2 regions of the Janthinobacterium rivuli genome follow, and region 1 is predicted to be linked to the other one. Evidence: predicted binding sites of a transcription regulator. Region 1 holds the regulator's gene; the other holds the start of a gene.
What was found. The regulator FNR, encoded in region 1, switches genes on or off when oxygen is low (the NO sensors DNR and NnrR bind a similar motif). The targets are predictions, from matches to a motif close to TTGATNNNNATCAA.
Positions count from the first base shown of each region.

Region 2: the regulator FNR is predicted to act here: its motif matches at 3,217-3,230, upstream of paaA (1,2-phenylacetyl-CoA epoxidase subunit PaaA).

Region 1 is NZ_CP121464.1:288,217-293,771, reverse strand. It holds gene P9875_RS01235 (response regulator) at 1-1,865, opposite strand, end outside; gene fnr (fumarate/nitrate reduction transcriptional regulator Fnr) at 2,105-2,863, shown strand; gene P9875_RS01225 (FixH family protein) at 2,867-3,391, opposite strand; gene ccoG (cytochrome c oxidase accessory protein CcoG) at 3,446-4,828, opposite strand; gene ccoP (cytochrome-c oxidase, cbb3-type subunit III) at 4,831-5,555, opposite strand, start outside.
Region 2 is NZ_CP121464.1:5,905,182-5,910,736, forward strand. It holds gene paaE (1,2-phenylacetyl-CoA epoxidase subunit PaaE) at 1-477, opposite strand, end outside; gene paaD (1,2-phenylacetyl-CoA epoxidase subunit PaaD) at 518-1,063, opposite strand; gene paaC (1,2-phenylacetyl-CoA epoxidase subunit PaaC) at 1,063-1,815, opposite strand; gene paaB (1,2-phenylacetyl-CoA epoxidase subunit PaaB) at 1,830-2,114, opposite strand; gene paaA (1,2-phenylacetyl-CoA epoxidase subunit PaaA) at 2,143-3,132, opposite strand; gene paaX (phenylacetic acid degradation operon negative regulatory protein PaaX) at 3,400-4,329, shown strand; gene P9875_RS26800 (hypothetical protein) at 4,427-4,681, opposite strand; gene P9875_RS26805 (M14 family metallopeptidase) at 4,822-5,555, shown strand, end outside.

The DNA of each region.
Region 1 (5,555 bases):
GCCGGCGTGCGCCGCGTTTCCGCCGGCTGCGCCAGCATCTCGAAGGGCACGCTAAACCAGAAGCGGCTGCCCTTGCCTTCGCTGCTGGCGACGGCGATGTCGCCGCCCATCATGTGGATCAGCTGCTTGCTGATGGCCAGGCCCAGGCCCGTGCCGCCGAAGCGCCGCGTGATGCTCTGGTCGCCCTGCGAAAACGCGGCGAACAGCTGCTGTTGCTGCAGTTCCGTCATGCCGATGCCCGTGTCGCGCACTTCGAAGCGCAGCCAGGCGCGGCCGCTCTCTCTCTCGGCCAGGCTGACGGCCACCACCACTTCGCCGCTCTCGGTAAATTTGATGGCGTTGCCGGCCAGGTTGACGAGGATTTGCTGCAGGCGCTGGGCGTCGCCCACCAGGCGCCGCGGCACGTCGGGTTCGACGGCGATGGCCAGTTCCAGTTCCTTTTCGCCCGCATTCATCGTCATCGTCGTGGCCAGGGTATTCATGACTTCGTCGAGGTCGAATTCGACGGGCGACAATTCCATGCGGCGCGCCTCGATCTTCGAATAGTCGAGCACGTCGTTGAGGATGCCCAGCAGCGACTGGCCCGCCACTCTGACCATGGTCAGATACTTGCGCTGTTCCGTGTCGAGTCTGGTATTGCCCAGCAAATACACCATGCCCAGCACGGCATTGAGGGGCGTGCGGATTTCATGGCTCATGTTGGCCACGAAATCGCTCTTCGCGCGGTTGGCCGCCTCGGCCCGGTCGCGTTCCTGCTCCAGCTCCGCCGCGCGCGCTTCGAGTTCCTGCTGCAGGCGGTCGCGTTCGCTCATCAGGCCGTTGAACGCTTCCGTCAGTTCGCCGATCTCGTCGCGCTGCTGCACCGGCACGGGGGTGAAACGGCTGCCGCTGGTGCGCAGGGCCAGCAGGGTGTCGCGCAGGCGCACCAGCGGCGACAGCAGGCGCACGGTGACCCAGCCCAGAACAAAGGCGGCCAGCAGCGAGGCAAGGATGCTCCACAGCACCAGCCGGTACAGCACGCCATCGAATGGTTCGAAGGCATCGTCGACGGGCAGCGAGCTGGCCAGCAGCCAGTTCACCGATTTCAGGCGCTTGAAGCTGTTGACGGCCGTGATGCCGCGGCTGTTGGTGCTGACCATGCTGCCTTCGCCATCTTCCTTCAGCAGCTGGGTCGTCGTCAGATTGGCGTTCGGCTGGCGCGGCTGCAGCAAACGGCTGGTATCGGGGTGCAGCACGTAGCGCGGCACGGCGCCGCGCGTGAGGATGAAGTAATAGCCGCTCTTGCCGACCTTTTCCGAGCGCAAACGCCCCAGCAGATTGTCCTTGTACAGGCGCAGCACGCCGATCACCACGCCGGCCACCTGGCCATCGGCGGTGAGCACGGGCGCCACCATCTGCACGATGGGCATGCCGCTCGACTTGCCCAGCATCGGTTCGGTGATCATGGGCTGGCGCGTGCGCAGGACGGTCTGGAAATACTCGCGCTCGGCAACATTGATGCCGGCGCGCCCCGGCACTTCCGGCATGTCGGCCACGACGGCGCCTTGCGCGTCGAGCACCAGCACGTCGTCGAACAGCACCAGCATCGAGCGGCGCGAATAGTATTCGCGCAATTGGGCGGGCCGGGCGATCAGTTCCGGCGGCTGCTGCCGGGCCGTCAGGGTGACGATCTGCAGCAGCATGCCCAGCTTGTCGTCGAGCTCGGCAGCGGTGCGGCTGATCAGGGATGACTGCTGGCTCAGCAGTACTCGGGTGAAGTCGTCGCGCATGTGCTGCACCTGGATCATGGTGACCAGCGCGATCATGGCGATCGAGGTCAGGCTGGTGGCCAGCGCGACTTTTGCTTTGATGCCGAGAGGCTTCATGATTTCCTTTTCAGTACCGGACGGCACAGGCGGCAAGTAATGCTGTCAGGAATTTTCCTATCAATACCCCAGCTTGGCAAGCGGCGCCGCGCAAATTGCCCTCCCCGCATGGGCTTTTGACGATGTTGCCATATAATTAAAGTCGGAACGTCGTTTATTCAGCGAAATTGCCGTGAAATTGGCACACGGCAACCCTGTATGCAGTAAACTTGTTGTTGCATTTTCTAAAAGGTACCGACATGACTGAAGCGCTACTCACTCCAACCTTGCCTACAGTGAACGTGGAAGCGTTGCGTGCGCGATGCTCGACCTGCAGCATGCATCAATTGTGCCTGCCGATGGGCCTCGATATGGGCGACATGGACAGGCTGGACCAGATCATCGGCCGCCGCCGCAAGATCGTGCGCGGCGCCTCGCTGTTCCGCATCGGCGACTCGTTCCAGAACCTGTACGCGATCCGCCTGGGGCACTTCAAGACGTACCAGATCAATCCCGGTGGCGAAGAGCAGGTGACGGGCTTTCAGATGGCCGGCGAACTGCTGGGCATGGACGCCATCAGCGCCGACCGCCACCACTGTAATGCGGTGGCGCTGGAAGACAGCGAAGTGTGTGAAATCCCGTTTTCCAGCCTGGAACAATTGCTGGGCAATATGCCGACCCTGCTGCGCCATTTCCACCGCATGATGAGTCAGGAAATCACGCGCGAGCAAAGCGTCATGCTATTGCTGGGCAATATGCAGGCGACGCAGCGTTTTGCCGCCTTCATCGTCAACCTGGCGTCGCGCTATGAAGCGCGCGGCTATTCGAGCAGCAAATTCCAGCTGCGCATGTCGCGCGAGGAAATCGGCAACTACCTGGGCCTGACCATCGAAAGCGTCAGCCGCCTGCTGTCGAAGTTCAAGAAGGAAGGCTGGCTGCGCGTCTCGAACCGAGAAATTGAAATCTTGCAGCCGGCAAAATTGAAGGCCATCACGGCCGGTACCGACGTCTGCAAATAAGGCCTACAGCTCTTCATCGGCGTGCAGCGCGATGCTGCGTTGCAGCGGCCAGGTCCAGATGCCGGACAGGCGCCACTCGCGTTTGTCGTTTTCCACCAGCACTTGCCAGCGGCTGCGCTCGAGCATCGGCAGCGCCACCGAGAAATTGCCGGCCGCATCGGGCCGCACCAGCAGCTTGATGTCCTTTTCCGGCAGGGTCGCATGCGCCAGGTGCAGCTGCAGCGGACCCTGGTAAGCTTTGCCGAAGCTGTGCACGGAACCACTGAGGCGCGCTGACGCCACGTCGTAGGACAAGCTGGTAGCCATCGCCAGGTCGCTGGCGATCGTGTCGCGCTTCAAATCCTGGTTGATCGCCTTGCCCTGCTTGTAATAGTCGCCCACCACCAGCGCATCGGGCTGCGTAAACGCGATATAGCCCATGAAGCTGCCGACGACCACGGACAGGCCGGGACCGATCATCAGCAGCCATGGCCAGCGATGCTTGTACCACGGTGCAACGGGAGGCTGCAGTTTCAGACTGTCGGACATGGTATTTCTCCTGTGTAAACGGCCAGTCCCCATGCGGGAACCGGCCTTCCTGCTTTAACGCGGCACGATGAATACCGCGCTTTCGCGCACATGCAGCGAGGGGTTGTCCAGCGATTGCAATTCGATCGCAATCTTGTTCGAACCCTTCTCGCCGACGCCGTGCGGCACGCGCAGGCGGATCGGCCAGCCCAGCGTTTCCGTCGGCTGCAAGGTCACTTCTTCACGCGTCAGCAAGGTCAGGCCCGGCAAGCCGGAAGCGCTGATCTTGAAATGCTGGCTTTGCTCGGACGTGTTCATGATCTGCAGGCGGTAGACGTTTTCGATCATGCCGTCTTCCACTTCGCGTCCCATCGAACCGCGGTCGCGGATCACGTCCATTTTCAGGGGCGTGCGCAGGGCCAGCGAGGTACATACGGCGATGATGATCAGGGCCAGGATGGAAGTGTAGATCAGGACGCGTGGGCGCATGGCGCGCTGGCGTATCTGCTTCGAATTGAAGTTGTTTTCCATCGCATGGTCGGTGCTGTAGCGTATCAGGCCACGCGGCCGCTCGACCTTGTCCATCACGCTGTTGCAGGCATCGACGCAGGCGGCGCAGCCGATGCATTCATACTGCAGGCCGTTGCGGATATCGATGCCGGTCGGACACACCTGCACGCACAGGGTGCAATCGATGCAGTCGCCCAGCTTGTCGTTGTTGCCAGCCTTCTTGCTCATGGCGCCGCGTGGTTCGCCGCGCTTGGCATCGTAGGTGATGATCAAGGTGTCCTGGTCGAACATGGCGCTCTGAAAGCGCGCGTAGGGGCACATGTATTTGCACACCTGCTCGCGCAGCCAGCCCGCGTTGCCGTAGGTTGCCAGGCTGTAGAACAAGACCCAGAACCATTCCCAAGGACCGAAGTTCAGGGTGGTCACCGACTGCGCCAGTTCCTTGATCGGCGTGAAATAGCCGACAAAGGTAAAGCCCGTCCACAGGGCGATGGCGCCCCATGCCAGGTGCTTGGCCGTCTTCTTGAACGCCTTGCGCACGGAGGGGCCCTGCTTGTCGAGGGCCATGCGCGCGCTGCGCGTACCCTCGATGCGGCGTTCGACCCACAGGAAAATTTCCGTGTATACCGTTTGCGGGCAAGAGAACCCGCACCACACCCGCCCGGCAATGGCCGTGACGAGGAACAACAAATACGCACAGATGATCAGCAGGGCCGCCAGATAGATGAAATCCTGGGGCCACAGCACGACGCCGAAAATGTAGAACTTGCGCGTGGTCAAATCGAACAGCAGGGCTTGCCTGCCATTCCAGGTCAACCACGGCAAGCCGTAGAACGCGAGCTGGGTAAGCCATACGCATACCCATCGCCAGGTAGCGTAGCGTCCTTTGGCCTCGCGAGGGTAGATCTGCTCGCGGGCCGCATACATCTTGATGACTTGAGGTTCCATTTTTACTTGGCGGGTGCCTGCGGATTCGACAGGCTCCAGACATACGCCGACAGCACGTGTACCTTGGATTCGCCGAGGAAATCGCTGAAGGCAGGCATGGTGTTGCTGCGTCCCTTGCGTACGGTTTCCATGATGGTGTCGGCGCTGCCGCCGTACAGCCAGGTCTTGTCCGTCAGGTTCGGCGCGCCGAGCATCTGGTTACCCTTGGCATCGGCGCCATGACAGGCCATGCAGGCGCCAAACTTGGCCTTGCCCAGCACCGACTTGACGGGATCCGAGGTCGAACCGGACAGGCTCAGCACATAATGGGCCACGTTCTCGACATCCTTTTCGGAGCCCAGGGCGGCGCCCATCGGTGGCATCTGCCCATTGCGGCCGTGCAGGATGGTGGTCTTGATGATGTCGGGTTCGCCGCCATACAGCCAGTCCTTGTCCGTCAGGTTGGGAAAGCCCTTGTTGCCGCGCGCATCCGAACCGTGGCATTGCGCGCAGTAGGTCAGGAACAGACGCTGGCCGATGGCTTGCGCCTGCGGATCGGCGGCCACCGTCTTGATGTCCTGGCTCAGGTACTTGTTGAACAGGGGACCGTAGTCGGCTTCCGCCTTCTTCAGCTCTTCCTCGTACTGGCCCGTCGATTTCCAGCCCAGGCTGCCGGCATAGGTGCCCAGGCCCGGGTACAGGAACAGATACGCCAGCGCGAAGACGATGGTGATGTAGAACAACCACA
Region 2 (5,555 bases), 710 kb from region 1:
TTCCTTGAAGATGACGGACGACGAGGCGCGGTTACCGTAGAAAAGGGTGAAGCGGCTCAGGGGTTCCGTCAGCAAGGTCGTCTTGATGATGGAGAGGATGGGAGTGATGCCGCTGCCGGCCGCGAACGCCAGGTAATGCTTACGGTTGACGCAGTCGAGCGGCACGTTGAAGTGACCCATGGGCGGCATCACTTCGATGGTGGCGCCGGCTTTCAGGGTGTCGTTCGCCCAGGTCGAAAATGCGCCGCCCGGCGTGCGCTTGATGGCCACGCGCAGGGTGCCGTCCTGTACCGCCGAACAGATGGAATACGAGCGGCGCACGTCTTCCGCATTGATATTGGCGCGCAGGGTCAGGTGCTGGCCCTGCTGGAAGCGGAACTGCTGCTGCAATTCAGCTGGCACGTCGAACGTGACGGCGATGGTGTCGCGCGTTTCGTTGCGCACCTTGGCCACGCACAGCGGATAAAATTTACTCATGCTTCATCTCCAGTTTCTTCGGAACGTGTGCCTGATTTTTTTAGTGGCACTTGAAGTAGTCAAACGGTTCGCGGCAATCGATGCATTTGTACAGGGCCTTGCACGGTGTGGAGCCGAACTGGCTGGTCAGCTGCGTATGCGTCGAGCCGCAGTTCGGGCAGATCACGTCCAGCTTAGGCATGGGCTGACGCTTGACGCCACCCGCTGCTCCTCTACCAAGGCCGCTAATGTCGATCACCTGCTGCTGCGGCGGGGCGATGCCATAGCCTTTCAGCTTGGCCTTGCCTTCTTCGCTCATCCAGTCCGTGGTCCACGCAGGCGCCAGCTGATTCACCAGGGTCACCTTGGCCACGCCATGACTGCGCAAGGCATCCGTGACGGCGTCGGCGATCACCTGCATGGCCGGGCAGCCCGAATACGTGGGCGTGATCGTCACGATGCACTCTTCGCTGCTGACCACATCGACGGCGCGCACGATGCCCAGGTCCACCACCGAAATGACGGGGATTTCCGGGTCCGGCACGTCGCCGAGCCAGGCCCAGACCTGGGCGGCATCCAGCGCTGCGGCGCCAGCGACCGTGTTCATTACCACTCCGCCCCGGGATAGGCGCGCTGCAGGAACTGCATCTCGGCCAGGATAAAACCCAGGTGCTCCGTGTGCGTGCCCTGCTTGCCGCCCTTTTGCATCCAGGCGTCGGGCGCCGGCATGGTCAATGTCGCTTCGGCGAAGATCTCGGCCACGTGTTCGAGGAAAGCGCGGCGCAGCACGTCCGATGGCGGCGCGATGCCGGCGGCGACCATGGCCTGGTCGACGGCGTCGTACTTGAACATCTCGCCCGTGTACATCCACAGCTGGTCGGCGGCGGCCTGCGTTTTCGCGTGGCTGTCCGCCGTGCCGTCGCCGAGGCGCACGATCAGGTCGCCGCTGCGGCGCAAGTGATAGGTCACTTCCTTGATCGATTTTTGCGCCACCTCGACGATGCGCGCATCCGTCGATTTCGTCAGTTCCAGCAGCTGGAAGTAGTGCCAGCTGTCGAAGAAGAACTGGCGCATCATGGTGTCGGCGTAATTGCCGTTCGGCTGCTCGACCAGCAGGCAGTTCTTGAAATCGTGGGCGTCGCGCAGGAAAGCGATGTCGTCTTCGTCGCGGCCCGCGTTTTCCAGCTCGGCCGCATAGCTGAACCACAAACGCGTCTGGCCCAGGAGGTCCAGCGCCACGTTGGTCAGCGCCATGTCTTCTTCCAGCGCCGGCCCCTTGCCGCACAGCTGCGACAGCTGCTGGCTGAGGATCAGGGCATTGTCGCCCAGGCGAAAAAGATAATTGACCTTGTCATCCATTGCAGGCGCTCCCATCACAGGTTCTTGACTTCTTCCGGCATCGGGAAGAAGGTGGGATGGCGGTACACCTTGCTGTTCGACGGTTCGAACAGGGCGCCCTTGTCGCCGGGGCTGCTGGCAACGATATCGGCCGCGCGCACCACCCAGATGCTCACGCCTTCATTGCGGCGCGTATAGACGTCGCGCGCATGGTTGACCGCCATGGTGGCGTCAGAGGCGTGCAGGCTGCCCACATGCTTGTGCGCCAGGCCGTGCTGGCTGCGGATGAAAACTTCCCACAATGGCCATTCTTTGCTCATGTTGCTCTCCCCTATCTGTCTTATGTAATTACGCTGCTGCTTTGTTAGCGGCTTGCTTGTCTGCATACGCGAGCAAGGCATCGCGGAACCATGCGCCGTCTTCATACGCTTTGACACGCGTTTGCAGGCGTTCGCGGTTGCACGGGCCATTGCCCTTCAGGACGTTGTTGAACTCGGACCAGTCGATCTCGCCGAATTCATAGTGGCCCGTTTCCGCATTGAACTTCAGGTCGGGATCGGGCACGGTCAGGCCCAGGTATTCGATTTGCGGCACGGTCTGATCGACCATGCGCTGGCGCAATTCGTCGTTCGAGAACAGCTTGATGCGCCATTGCGCCGACTGGGCGCTGTTGACGGAGGCGGCGTCGGACGGGCCGAACATCATCAGCGAAGGCCACCACCAGCGGTTCAAGGCATCCTGCGCCATGGCTTTCTGCTCGGGCGTGCCCTTGCACAGCGACATCATGATGTCGTAGCCCTGGCGCGCATGGAACGATTCTTCCTTGCACACGCGGATCATGGCGCGCGCATACGGACCGTAAGAGCAGCGGCACAGGGGAATCTGGTTGATGATGGCGGAACCGTCGACCAGCCAGCCGATGGCGCCCATGTCGGCCCACGACAGGGTCGGATAATTAAAGATGCTGGAATACTTGGCTTTACCCGAGTGCAAGGCGGCCAACAAGTCGTCGCGCGACACGCCCAGGGTTTCCGCGGCGCTATACAGGTACAGGCCATGGCCTGCTTCGTCCTGGATCTTCGCCAGCAGGATGGACTTGCGTTTCAGGGTCGGCGCGCGCGTGACCCAGTTACCTTCGGGCAATTGGCCGACGATTTCCGAGTGCGCGTGCTGCGAAATCTGGCGGATCAGGGTCTTGCGGTAGGCATCCGGCATCCAGTCCTTGGCCTCGATCTTGATGCCTTCGTCGATGCGTGCCTGGAAAGCGCGCTCTTCTTGACCCATGTCGTCGAGGGAACGGACGTTCTTGAGGCCGGTTTCAACCATTTGTGCGTACATGATGTGTCTCCCATGTCTTTGATTTTGCGCAGCAACGCGGTGCGATGAACAGATAATACGATACAAAAAACGATTTGCATACACTTGATATGAATCATTTTAAAAATTCGTATCTTATGCCGCTTTTTTGTGCGTATGATATTGCTTATGAGAAAACACTACGAAGCGCCACCAGCGCTTCCGGCAAATTATTGCCGCGCTACCCGCGCAGCCAAGTAAACTGCTGCTTTTATTGAACCGACCGCAACACGGCCAGACCGGAACCACATGAAGAACACCCGCTGCACGGCATGGATAGCCGATTTCCTGGAAAGCGACCCACCGCGCTCGAAGTCCCTGGTGATGACCATCTTTGGCGACGCCATCGTGCCGCGCGGCGGCGCCATCTGGCTGGGCAGCCTGATCGAACTGCTGGCGCCATTCGGCGTCAATGACCGCTTATTGCGCACCAGCGTATTCCGCCTGGCGCAGGAAGGCTGGCTCAGCTCGCAGCGCGACGGCCGCCGCAGCGCCTATACGATACGCCCGGAGGCGCTGGCCCGCTTCGAACGCGCCTACCGCCGCATCTATGCGCCGCTGGTCGTGCATTGGGATGGCAGCTGGACCCTGGTGATCGGACCGGCCGGCAGCATCGGCGCGGCCGAGCGGGGGGCGCTGCGCAAGGAATTATTGTGGGCCGGCTATGGTTTGATTTCTCCCGGCATCTTTGGCCACCCGGCCAGCAATGCGGAGGCGCTGGAAGATATCCTCGTGCGCAATGAGGTGCAGGGTAAGCTGTACGTCTGCCACACCACGGAATTGCCGGGCGTGAGCACGCGTCCCCTGCGCGACATGGTGGGCGACTGCTGGGACTTGTCGGAAGTGATGGCCGGCTACGCAAAATTCATCGCCAGCTTCCAGCCCCTGCTGACCCTGCTGCAGGAAGAACCCGTGTTCGATGCGGAGCAGGCGTTCGTCATCCGCTCCCTGCTGACGCACGCCTACCGCCGCGTGCAATTGCACGACCCGCAACTGCCCGTCGAACTGCTGCCCGAACCGTGGCCCGGCACGCAAGCGTATGCGCTGGCGCGCGACCTGTACCGCATCACGTATGCGGCTGCCGAGGAACATATCCTGGCTACCCTGCGGCGCGAGGATGAGCAGGCGGCATCTGTCGAGCCGTGGTTCTACGAACGATTTGGCGGTCTGACTACTTGAACGTCTGAAAAATGTTCAGGGCCAGGCGCGTGGCCGCAGGCAGTACGACTAGTACGCCAAGGCAACGCAACGCCGCCATGGGCATTTTCTCAGGCGTTCACTGCTTCAGCACTACTTGCTTGGCCCCAGCCAGCAAATCCTGCCCCAGCTTTTCCAGCGCATTGACCTGCACCAGCATGGTGTCGAGGATGGCGACGTTGAAGGTGTATTCGGCCGGCGTCGTATAGCCGGGGAAACGTATGATGCGCAGCAATTCCTGCAAGGTCGTGCCCTTGCCCAGGTGCGCCAGGGCGTCGCTGAGGGCGCTGACTTTCTTTTCCAGTTCGCGTATGTGTTTGCCGTTGTCGTCCATGATGATCTCCTGTGTCGGAGCTTCCACGTTAGCAAAGCACGTCCGCCGTCGTTTGCGCCAGCACAAAGGCGCGGCTAAAACGGGTATCATCGCGCCATTGCACACGATGCAAAACCCATACGTTTTTATCAGGAACACACATGACCATTAAAATCAGTCAGCAATTCGACGCCGGCGCGATCGAGGTGCTGCGCGCCGACGATGCCCACTCCATCGAGCTGAACATCCGCAAGGATTCCCACGCCGACATCACGCAGTGGTTTTACTTCCGCCTGCAAGGCGCGCAAGGCGAGGCGTGCACGATCCGCTTCATGAACGCTGGCAAGTCGGCCTACCCGGACGGCTGGAAAGATTACCAGGCTGTCGCCAGCTACGACCGCGAAACCTGGTTCCGCGTGCCGACCAGCTTTGACGGCACCGTGATGACCATCGAACATACGCCGGAAGAAGAAAGCGTGTACTACGCCTACTTCGAACCGTATCCATGGGACCGTCACCTGGCCTTGATCGACAGCGCGCAAGCGTCGCCGCTGGTACGCCTGATCGACCTGGGCAGCACCGTGGAAGGCCGCGACATGAACCTGCTGGTGGTCGGCGACGCCGATGCCGAGAAAAAAGTCTGGGTCATCGCGCGCCAGCATCCCGGTGAAACGATGGCCGAATGGTTTGTCGAAGGCATGCTCGAAGCCTTGCTGGACCAGGCCAATCCGTTTGCCCGCCAGTGCCTGCAGGACGCCGTCTTCTACGTGGTGCCGAACATGAACCCGGACGGTTCCGTGCATGGCAACCTGCGCACCAACGCGGCCGGCGCAAACTTGAACCGCGAATGGATGACGCCAACGATGGAGCGCAGCCCGGAAGTATTCTTGGTGAA